2 regions of the Arthrobacter sp. T572 genome follow, and region 2 is predicted to be linked to the other one. Evidence: riboswitches for the same ligand, from Rfam matches in the RefSeq annotation. Region 2 holds a riboswitch; the other holds the start of a gene.
What was found. A riboswitch is a leader RNA that binds a small molecule or an ion and turns the genes downstream of it on or off. The one in region 2 is predicted to bind S-adenosylmethionine.

Region 1 (5,350 bases), 1.0 Mb from region 2:
GCGGCGCTCATTGCCGTGTTGGTGCGCGCCTTGGTGGAGACGGCGACCTTGGAAATGCTCGACGGCGTGGATCCCGCCTCGGTGCCCACGGCCCTGCTCAGGATGGCCAGCTGGCAAGCGAGCAACACCGGTCTCCGCGGGGACCTCCTGGACTTCGGCGACTTCCGTCCCCAGCCTGCCGCGGACGTTGTGTGGGCCCTGGTGGACTACCTCAGCCCGGTCCTGGACGACCAAGGGGAGCTGGAACTGGTCAAGGCAGGCATTGCCGACATCCTTGAGCGGGGCAACGGGGCTCAGGAACAGCGCGCAGCAGCGGACCGGTTCAGCACCCGTTCCGCCGGTGCCGGCTCTCCGGGAACCCCGCCCACCACGGAAGTCCTGACCGCCGTCGTCGGGCATGCCGTGAAAGTCACCACCCGCGGCACCTCAACCGACGCGCACAAGGAACCGGCGCCGCTGTTGACCAGGGTCCGGAGAGCTTAGGGGCGCTCTTCGGCCGGTTCTTCCCACGTCATCAGGTACGCTCCGGCCACCCCCCCCGGTGATCCAACGGCCTTCTTCCGCCAGCAGCATGCGAAGCCGCTCCGCAGCATCAGCGGTGAGGTACACCCGCTGGACCGGGGAGATCCCCAGGAACCAAACCGCCGTACCGGAAACAATGACTGCTCCGGCACGGCGATAAGGGCGGTTCCCGCTCATGGCATGAAGGTTAGACCTGCTTGAGCGCCTTTTCCAGATCCAAAATCAGGTCGTCCACGTCTTCCAATCCAACGGACAACCGGACCACGCCGTCGGACAGTCCAATGGCGGCCCGTCCCTCCGGTCCCATGGCCCGGTGGGTGGTGGTGGCAGGGTGCGTGATGAGGGACTTGGCGTCGCCCAGGTTGTTGGAAATGTCGATGACCCGCAGGCCGTCCAGCAACGCAAAGGCGGCTTCCTTGGCGCTCCGCCCGGAGGACGGTGACAGTTCGAACGTCAGTACGGTGCCGCCGGCTTTCATCTGCTTGGTGGCGAGCTCATACTGCGGGTGGGACTTAAGCAACGGGTACTTGACCCAGTTGATGGCCGGCTGCTGCTCGAGCCATTCGGCGATTTTCAAAGCCGATGCGGAGCTGTGGTTCACGCGCAGCCCGATGGTTTCAAGGCCCTTGGTGAGGACCCAGGCGTTGAAGGCGGACAGCGACGGTCCGGTATGCCGCATGAGCTGCTTGACGGGGCCGTCAATGAACTCCTTGGTGCCCAGGATCGCTCCACCCATCACGCGGCCTTGGCCATCGATGTGCTTGGTGCCCGAGTAGACGATCACATCGGCGCCCAGCTCACCGCAGCGTTGCAGCAGGGGAGTGGCAAAGACATTGTCGACGACCACAGTCGCCCCGGCGGCATGTGCCAGTTCGCTGACGGCAGCGATGTCCACGATTTCCTGCATCGGGTTGGACGGTGACTCGAAGAAGACGGCCGTGGTCGGCTCGGAGAGCGCCGCGCGCCACTGGTCCAGGTCCGGGCCGTCGACGAACACTGTTTCCACGCCCCAACGCGGCAGGATTTCGTTCAGGATCACAAAGCAGGAACCGAAGAGTGAACGGGCGGCAACCACGCGGTCGCCGGCTGCCAGCAGTGCGCCCAGTGCGGTGAAGACTGCAGACATGCCGGACGCCGTGGCAAAGCAGGCCTCGGTTCCTTCAAGGAGCCGCAGCCGTTCCTGGAACGTGGCCACGGACGGGTTGCCGTAGCGCGAGTAGACAAAGCGTTCGTCTTCGCCGGTGAACGCCCGTTCTGCTGCTGCAGCGGATTCGTAGACGAAGCCGGAATTGAGGAACACCGGCTCGGCGGTTTCCTGGAAGTTGGTACGGTCGAGTCCACCGCGGACGGCCTGGGTGTCAGCGCTCCAGCCGGCGGCGTCAGGATTGAAAGTCACTTTTAGTCGGTCCCCAGGTTGGTGGGCAGGCCACGGTTCTTCCAGCCGTTGACGGTGCGTTCCCCGTAACGGTCAGGTTCGCCCTCGAAGCCTTCCAGGACGTTGTAGGACGTGAATCCGGCCTGCGTTGCGGCGATGGCGGCGGAGATGGAGCGCTGGCCCGAACGGCAGATGAACAGCAGTTCAACGCCGTCAGCCTCGGGAGCCTGCTGCTTCAGGTCGTCGATGAAGGTCGGATTCGGGATGCCGCCGGCGAGGTTCCACTGGATGAACAGGGGATCATTCTCCGTGGCCTTGGTGTCAGGGATGCCGATGTGGGCCCATTCGCCCTCGGTCCGGACATCAACCAGGATGGCGCCGTCCTTAAGCTTGGCCCACGCATCCTGCGGGGTCAGGTCACCTGCGTAGCTCATGCGTGTCCCTCGAATGCTTCTTCGTCTTCGTCGTTTTCCAGTTGGTCCACGGCGTTCGCGACGGCGGCATCCGCACTTGCGATCGCGGCGGGCAGGACGATGGCTTGCGCCACAATCACGTCCGTGCCGTTGAAGGTTGCGGACGGGCTGCCGTGCAGCACATAGCCTTCGGCGAGGGCGTTGCTGATGCGCTCGCAGAATTCGCGGGTATCCGGGCCCGTGATCAGGCGGTAGGCGAGTTTGTCGTCAGTGGGTTCTGGCATTCGTGGTGCTCCTCAGTCACGCTTGCAGTTCGAAGTGTCGATACGCCGAGTAGTCACCTGAGGCACCCCGCCGCGGGAGAGGGTTGCCGACCAGCAAGTCAGGGCTTAACGCTGGTGCTCATTACTCAAGAAAAACGTAACATCCGTGGACGTTCACCTGCATTTGTTGCGGGCATGGCAGCCGTCATGTTGCGTAACCGGTGCCTACTTGTGGTCCTGTCCGGCCAGTTCACGGACCGCCGCACCAACTGTCGAATAGAAGTGGTCAGGAGTGAAGCGGGCAGCCGTGCCCAGCTGGACCAGCTTGTCCTTGACCGGACCCTTCAGCTCGGCGAACACGAGGTCCACGCCCCGTTGGGCCAACCATTCGTCCAGCGTGACAAGGTCGTCCAGGGCTGTGGTGTCGATCCCGGTGATGGGCTCGGCAGCGAGGATGACGTGCGTGATGTGGTCCTCGGCCTCGTCCAGTTCTTCCCGGACGAAAGTGGCCAGGACCTGCCCGTTCCCGAAGAAGAGGGGTGCATCGAACCGGAGGATCAGGAGCCCGGGGATCCTGTCGCCTTCCGGGTGGCGTGCGAGGTCGTGGTATCCGGGGCGGCCCTCCTGGGCGCCGAGCTCCGTACGGTAGGGATTCCATGCCCGCCGCACAAAATCAAGGAGGGCCAGGGCGATGGCCACGAGGATTCCCTGCAGCACGCCAACCAGGAGCACTCCAAGGAACGCCGCCAGCATGACCACGGATTCGCTGCGGCTCATGCGCAGCAGGCGCCGCACTCCCGCGGGATCGGCCAGGGCGACCGCGGCGGCGATCACCACGGCCGCCAAGGTGGCCGACGGCAGGAATTCGGTGACTCCGGGCGCCAGGAGCATGAAGGCGAGCACCAAGGCCGCTCCCACGGCACCCGTGAGTTGGGACTTTGCCCCGGCATCCACCGCAACAGGTGTCCGGGAACTGCTGCCGCAGATGGGAAAGCCACCCAGGACACCCGTTGCTGCGTTGGCTGCACCCAAGGCAGCCATCTCCCTGTTGCCGGAGATCCTCTTCCCTTCTTTCGCTGCCAGGGACTGGGACAGTACTCCGGTGTCAGCGAACGCCATGAGGGCGATGCCGGCCGCCGCCGGGACCAGGGCAAGGGCGTCGCCCCACGTGATGCCACCAAGCGCTGGAGCCGGCAGGCCCTGGGGGAGCGCCCCTGTTACCTTGACGGTATCGCCCAGGTCCAGGAAAGCCGTGGCCAGGCAGGAAGCGACCACGGCCAGCAGGACTCCGGGAACCTTCCATTTCAGGCGGCGCGGAATCCAGATCAGTGCCAGCGAGCCCAGTCCGAGGGCGACGGCGGCAAGGTTGGTGCCTCCGTCCATGACCTGGGTGTAGGCGCCGGCCAATTTCTCCCAGATCGAGTCGCCTTCTGCCTCAATCCCCAGGAAGGCGGGAACCTGGGACAACCCCACGTACAGGGCAAGCCCGTTGAGGTAGCCCAAACGGATGGGTTTTGAGAGCAGGCCGGTGATGGTCCCCAGGCGGAGGACTGAACCCACGAGCATGATGCCGCCGACGAGCAAGGCCAGCAGGCCCGCAAGTGCCACGGATTTCTCGCTGCTGCCCATGGCCAAAGGCATGATGGCTGCCGCGATCAAGGGTGCCAGGGCAGAATCAGGGCCCAGCACCAGGATCCTGGAAGGACCCACGATTGCGTATACCAGCAGGGGGACGACCGTTGCGTAAAGACCGGTGACAGGCGGGAGTCCTGCCGCCTGCGCGTAAGCCATGCCCGCAGGGACCAACAGGGCAAACAGTGCTGCGCCGGCAATCAGGTCATGCCGCAGCCATTCCCGCTTGTAGCCCTTCAGTGCCCAGGCGCCCAACAACCGGTCCCTCACAGATCGGGCGAACGTGGGCGCACTCATACAGAGATCATTCCGGACCCTGCCGTTTTCCGGAAGCCGGGCCGTGCTGCAGGCACTTCACATGTGACGCCACGGGAGCATAATTGACGCAGTACGACCCCCTGTAACTTCGCATGAAATCAGGTCGCGGTGAACGGACACAGCAGTTCTACACTCAAGCCCATGCTTCATTTTGGTTGGTTCGTGGGACACGGCTTCGGAGTCCAGGGGTGGGGAACTCCGGGGTACAGCCTGGGTTACGACTGGAAGAAACCCGCGTTGTACCAGGAGGCCGTGCGTGCCTTCGAGAGATCCGGCCTGGACCTGTTCATCATCGAGGATTCCCTCACAGTCCCGGATACGTACGGCGGCACCGCGGAAGTATCCCTTGCCCATGCCTCTTTCGCCCCCAAACATGATCCGCTTGCCCTGGTCCCGTACCTGCTCTCCGCCACGGAGCACCTCGGGATTGTCCCGACGGTCAGCGCGTCCTTCTACCCGCCCTTCACCGCGGCGCGGCTGCTGGCCACACTCCAGCATTTCTCCGAGGGCCAACTGGGATGGAACGTGGTCACCTCCGGCAGCGACCTCGCCGCGCGGAACTATGGCCTTGACCAGCAGATCGAACATGACCTCCGGTACGAAAAAGCGGAGGAATTCGTCGACGTCGTCAGGCGGCTGTGGCGGAGCTGGGAACCGGACGCCGTGCTGGAGGACGTTGAGGCCGGTCGGTTTGCCGACCACACCAAAGTTCACCCGATCAACCACGACGGCGAATTCTTCAAGGTCCGCGGTCCGCTCAACACAGCGCCGCTGCCGGAAGAGCCGGTGCTGGTGCAGGCGGGCGCCTCGCCCCGGGGCAAGGCCTT
Region 2 (5,350 bases):
GTTGGAGCATAAGGAAGCATGACAGGTACCACCGCAGCACACCCGGGGCCGGCAGGCTCCGCCCCTGCATTGCCGCTTTGGGCGGCTCCGTTTTCACAGGCACCCGTGGACGCCACCGTCACGGTACCGGGGTCCAAGTCCCTGACCAACCGTTTCCTGGTTCTCGCGGCCCTGGCCGACGGCCCTTCCAGGCTCCGGGCACCATTGCATTCGCGTGATTCGGTGCTCATGATCCAGGCGCTCAGGCAATTGGGTGCCACAGTCACTGAAGTACCCGGCGACGGCGACTACGGACCTGATCTCGAGATCACGCCCATGGACCAGGCGGCGTCGGGCACAGACACAGCCATCGACTGCGGACTCGCCGGAACCGTCATGCGATTCGTCCCTCCGCTGGCCGCCCTGCGGAAGGGCACGACCCTCTTCGACGGTGATCCCCACGCCCGCAAGCGGCCTATGGGAACCATCATCGAAGCCCTCTCAGCGCTCGGGGTGCCGGTGGGCACGGAAGGCGGCAGGACGCCGTCGGCCCTTCCCTTTACTGTGGCAGGCACCGGAGAGGTGCGCGGGGGCCACCTGGTGATCGACGCGAGTGCCTCTTCCCAGTTCGTGTCCGCCCTGCTGCTTGCGGGGGCACGTTTCACTGAAGGCCTGCACCTGGAACATGTGGGCAAACCCGTACCAAGTCTCGACCACATCGCCATGACGGTTGCTGTGCTCCGGAGCGTCGGTGTCAGGGTCGATGATTCCGTTCCCAACCATTGGCGCGTCGAGCCCGGACCCATCCGGGCCTTCGACCAAAGAATCGAGCAGGACCTTTCGAACGCCGGCCCGTTCCTGGCGGCAGCACTGGCGACCCGCGGAACCGTGCGGATTCCCAACTGGCCATCCGAAACAACCCAGGTGGGCGATCTCTGGCGGAGCATCCTTGCGTCGATGGGTGCGCAGGTCACCTTGGACCACGGCACGCTGACCGTGACCGGCGGTCCGGACATCAAGGGGGGCGATTTCGACGAGACCAGCGAACTCGCACCAACGGTGGCCGCCCTGTGCGCTTTGGCGTCGGGACCATCCCGCCTGACGGGTATTGCCCATCTGCGGGGCCATGAAACCGACCGGCTGGCTGCCCTCGTCGCGGAAATCAACCGCCTGGGCGGTGACGCCGAAGAAACAGCGGACGGCTTGGTCATCCGCCCTGCCCCGCTTCATGGCGGGGTGGTCCACAGCTACGCGGATCACAGAATGGCCACCGCAGGAGCCATCCTGGGCCTCGCCGTCCCGGGCGTCCAGGTGGAAGACATCGCCACCACGTCCAAGACCATGCCCGACTTTCCGCTGATGTGGGAGGCCATGCTGCAGCAGGGCGAGGGCACCAACGGAGCCAGCGCCTGACCATGGCCCGCGACGCACGCTCCTGGGACGAGTCCGACGTCCGGATCCGGCCCAACAAAAAAGGTTCCCGGCCCCGCACCAAGGACCGCCCCAGCCACGACGACGCCGTGATCGGCCGGATCATCACGGTCGACCGTGGCCGCTATACGGCCGTGGTGGCCGAAGACACCCCGCAGGAACGGACGGTCATCGCCGCCAGGGCCCGCGAACTCCGCCGGTCCCCTGTGGTCCCCGGTGACTTCGTGGCCCTGGTCGGCGATGTCTCCGGCGGGCCGGACACGCTTGCCCGGCTGGTCCGCGTAGAGGAGCGCAGCACGGTCCTGCGGCGCAGCGCCGACGACACCGACCCCGTTGAACGGGTGGTGGTGGCGAACGCCGACCAGCTGGTGGTTGTAGTGGCCGCGGCCAATCCCGAACCCCGGACCGGTTTCATTGACCGGGCCCTGGTGGCCGCATACGACGCAGGTATTGAACCACTGCTGCTCGTCACCAAGGCTGACGTCAAGGATCCGTCTGAGCTGCTGGCCAATTACGTGAGCCTGGACTTCCCCGTGATCATCAGCCGTACGGCGGACGCAGCCGCATCCGGCATCGATGCCCGGTCGGATGACGGCTTGTCAGCCCGCCTGGACAGCGAAGCCGTGGCAAGTCTGCGCAGCCATTTGGACGGCAAAGTCACGGTCATGCTGGGTCACTCCGGCGTCGGCAAATCCACCATGGTCAACGCCTTGACCGGTGCCGAACGCGCCACAGGCGGCGTCAACGCCGTCACGGGCCGCGGGCGCCACACCTCGTCCTCGGCCCTGGCGCTCAAGCTCGCCGATGCCCCGTCCGGCAGCTGGATTATTGATACTCCCGGCATCCGGTCCTTCGGCCTGGCCCTGGTGGATCCGGACCGCATCCTGCACTCGTTCCCGGACCTGGAGCCCGGCACCGACGCCTGCGACCGCGGTTGCAAGCACGACGCCGGGGCGGTCAACTGCGGCCTCGATGCGTGGGTCAACGAGGGCCACGCGGGTCCCTCCGGTCCGGCCCGGCTGGCATCACTGCGACGACTCCTGGGCGCAGACCCCAGGCTGGAGGCCAAGGAAGCCAAGGAACTGGGAACCGTCAACTAGCCAGCGGGCTTCACGTCCCGCTGCGGGGGAACGTTTCACGATAAGTTTGGTGGCATGACCCAACCCGTTTCCAGCTACAACGACGACCTTCGCCTTGCCCATGTCCTGGCGGATTCCGTGGATGCCCAGACCATGGACCGCTTCAAGGCCCTGGACCTGCAGGTCGAAACCAAGCCAGACCTCACTCCGGTCACAGATGCCGACAAGGCCGCCGAAGAAGCAATCCGCGGCCAGTTGTCCCGTTCCCGGCCGCGGGATGCTGTGCTGGGTGAGGAATTCGGCAGCACGGGTCACGGCTCGCGGCGCTGGATCATCGATCCGATCGACGGCACAAAGAACTTTGTCCGCGGAGTTCCCGTCTGGGCCACACTGATTGCCTTGGTTGACGAGGGGGAGCCAGTGGTGGGGGTCGTCAGCGCTCCCGCCCTGGGCAAACGTTGGTGGGCTGCAAAAGGGATGGGAGCCTACACCGGCCGTTCCCTGGCGTCGGCCACACGGCTCAAGGTTTCCAACGTCTCGCACCTGGCCGATGCCTCCCTGTCCTTCTCGAGCCTGTCGGGTTGGAAGGACCGCGGAAACCTGGAGGAGTTCCTGGGCTTGACGGAAGACGTGTGGCGCACCCGCGCGTACGGGGACTTCTGGTCATACTGCCTTGTTGCCGAGGGCGCGGTGGACATCGCCTGCGAACCGGAGCTCAACCTTTACGACATGGCGGCCCTGGTCCCCATCGTCACCGAGGCCGGTGGCCGGTTCACCTCCCTTGAAGGTGAGGATGGCCCCTTCGGTGGCAACGCCCTGGCGACCAATTCGATCCTCCATTCCGAAGTCCTCAAGCGCTTGAACCCCGAGGTTGACGACCTCCTCTAGCAGCTAATGCCACGGTTGCCACCTGGCAGCCAAGCAGAATTTTCGACGGCGGATGCCACCTTTCGGGGGCATCCGCCGTCTGTTTGTTCGGCAAATCGGCCAAATTTCAACCGGCGTAATAAAGCGCTTAACAATCCGGGCGGCTTTGAAACGGGCGGCGGGCGTGCCCTAACCTCATTTACAGGTCACGAGTGCCAGCGCAAAACCCCGGTTTGCTGGCCGGCAACCCTCCATTCGCGGTGGGGTGCCCCGGGTGACGACCAGGCCGGTCCGGAACGGATACGGCAAGCGCGGATCCCCGGCGGGGTCCCTCTTGAGTGAGGTCACATGAGCACAGCTACGTTCAGTTCCACGATCCAGCCGTCCCCCGGGCAGGAGCTTGCCGCCGGCAGGCCACTGGCCGCCGTCACCGGCGCCGAGCTGCAGGCACCACTGATCCAGGGCGGTCACGTCAGGTACGCCAACCTTGACTACGGAGCATCGGCACCGGCCCTGACCATCGTGTCAGCCTACTTGAACGAGGTCCTCCCCTACTACGCCAGCGTGCACCGGGGCGCCGGTTATGCCTCGCAGATCAGCACCTCGGTGTACGAAAACTCGCGCAACATCGTTCGCGGGTTCGTAGGCGGCCGTCCTGACGATTCCGTGATCTTCACCCGTAACACCACCGACTCGCTGAACCTGCTGGCAGGCTGCCTGCCACAGATCGATGGCAAGCACACCGGTGAAGTCCTGTACCTGGACATCGAACACCATGCCAACCTGCTTCCGTGGCAAGGAGTTCCCCACCGCAGCGTGGTGGCTGATACCACCCTTGCCGGCACCATCGCGAAAATCCGCGGAGAACTCAGCCAGGGTGGCGTCTCCCTGCTGGCTGTCACCGGCGCCTCCAACGTGACCGGCGAAATCCTGCCCATCAAGGAACTCGCAGCCCTGGCCCACGAATACGGTGCCCGGATCGTTGTTGACGCCGCACAGTTGGCACCCCACCGCCCCATCAACATCGCCGCGGCCGACGTCGACTACGTTGTGTTTTCCGGCCACAAGCTCTATGCACCTTTCGGCGCGGGTGTGGTGGTGGGACGCCCGGACTGGCTCGACGCCGGAACCCCGCACCTTGCCGGCGGCGGAGCGGTGCGCGAGGCACGCCTGGACTCCGTCAGCTGGGCAACCGGCCCTGCCCGCCACGAAGGCGGCTCCCCCAACGTGCTTGGTGCAGCAACCCTCGCCCGCGCTGCCCAGGTACTTTCCGGCCTCGATCCGCAGGCATGGCACAACCACGAGGCCGCCATCCGGGCCTACCTGGTGGAAGGCCTGCAGGCCATTGACGGCGTGAGCGTCCACCGGATCTTCAGCGATTCGACCGATACCATCGGTGTGGTCAACTTCTCGGTGGAAGGATTCGACGCCGGACTGGTGGCCGCCTACCTCGCTGCAGAGCACGGTGTGGGCCTCCGCGACGGCCGCTTCTGCGCCCACCCGCTGCTCAAGCGCCTGGGCTTGCCCTCGGGTTCGCTGCGCGCCAGCTTCGGCGTAGGTTCCAGGCTGGAGGACGCCGGGCGCCTGCTGCGCGGCATCGAAGAACTCAAGCGCACCGGCCTGGGCTGGGACTACGTGGTGGATGAAGGCCGCTGGGTACCGGCCAACGACCACCGCACCTACCCGGAATGGGCCCCGAACACCCCGGGTACCGCAGGCGCCGCACCCTGCACCGTGGACTAGCCTGCGCACTGGAACGACTCCCGACCCAACTAAGTAGCAGCAGAGCGCGTTTTGACCCCTCAAAACGCGCTTAACTGCGACCCAGTTGGGTGAGGCGGGCGGCCACTGAATCGCACCGCTCTTGCGGTAAATTCGTAAGGTACCCCGGTCTCAAGCTTCCGAAGGAGTCCTTGCGTGGCCATCAGTCCACATCGTGTATCCGGTGGCGCCAGCGGTCCCAGACTGCATCATGAACGACGGCAGGAACTGGG

Region 1: it holds a riboswitch for S-adenosylmethionine, as region 2 does, so the genes downstream of both, ACUYMZ_RS18420 (DUF1737 domain-containing protein) here and ACUYMZ_RS13685 (aminotransferase class V-fold PLP-dependent enzyme) in region 2, are expected to answer to the same signal.

What each region holds. Positions count from the first base shown of each region.
Region 1 covers NZ_JBRAZQ010000002.1:3,715,274-3,720,623, reverse strand. The annotation lists gene ACUYMZ_RS18435 (glutamate--cysteine ligase 2) at 1-483, shown strand, start outside; gene ACUYMZ_RS18430 (O-succinylhomoserine sulfhydrylase) at 710-1,918, opposite strand; gene ACUYMZ_RS18425 (rhodanese-like domain-containing protein) at 1,921-2,331, opposite strand; gene ACUYMZ_RS18420 (DUF1737 domain-containing protein) at 2,328-2,594, opposite strand; SAM riboswitch class IV at 2,608-2,720, opposite strand; gene ACUYMZ_RS18415 (SulP family inorganic anion transporter) at 2,799-4,502, opposite strand; gene ACUYMZ_RS18410 (NtaA/DmoA family FMN-dependent monooxygenase) at 4,632-5,350, shown strand, end outside.
Region 2 covers NZ_JBRAZQ010000002.1:2,690,424-2,695,773, forward strand. The annotation lists gene ACUYMZ_RS13665 (DoxX family protein) at 1-12, shown strand, start outside; gene aroA (3-phosphoshikimate 1-carboxyvinyltransferase) at 19-1,392, shown strand; gene rsgA (ribosome small subunit-dependent GTPase A) at 1,395-2,510, shown strand; gene hisN (histidinol-phosphatase) at 2,565-3,377, shown strand; SAM riboswitch class IV at 3,561-3,674, shown strand; gene ACUYMZ_RS13685 (aminotransferase class V-fold PLP-dependent enzyme) at 3,705-5,099, shown strand; gene ACUYMZ_RS13690 (class I SAM-dependent methyltransferase) at 5,274-5,350, shown strand, end outside.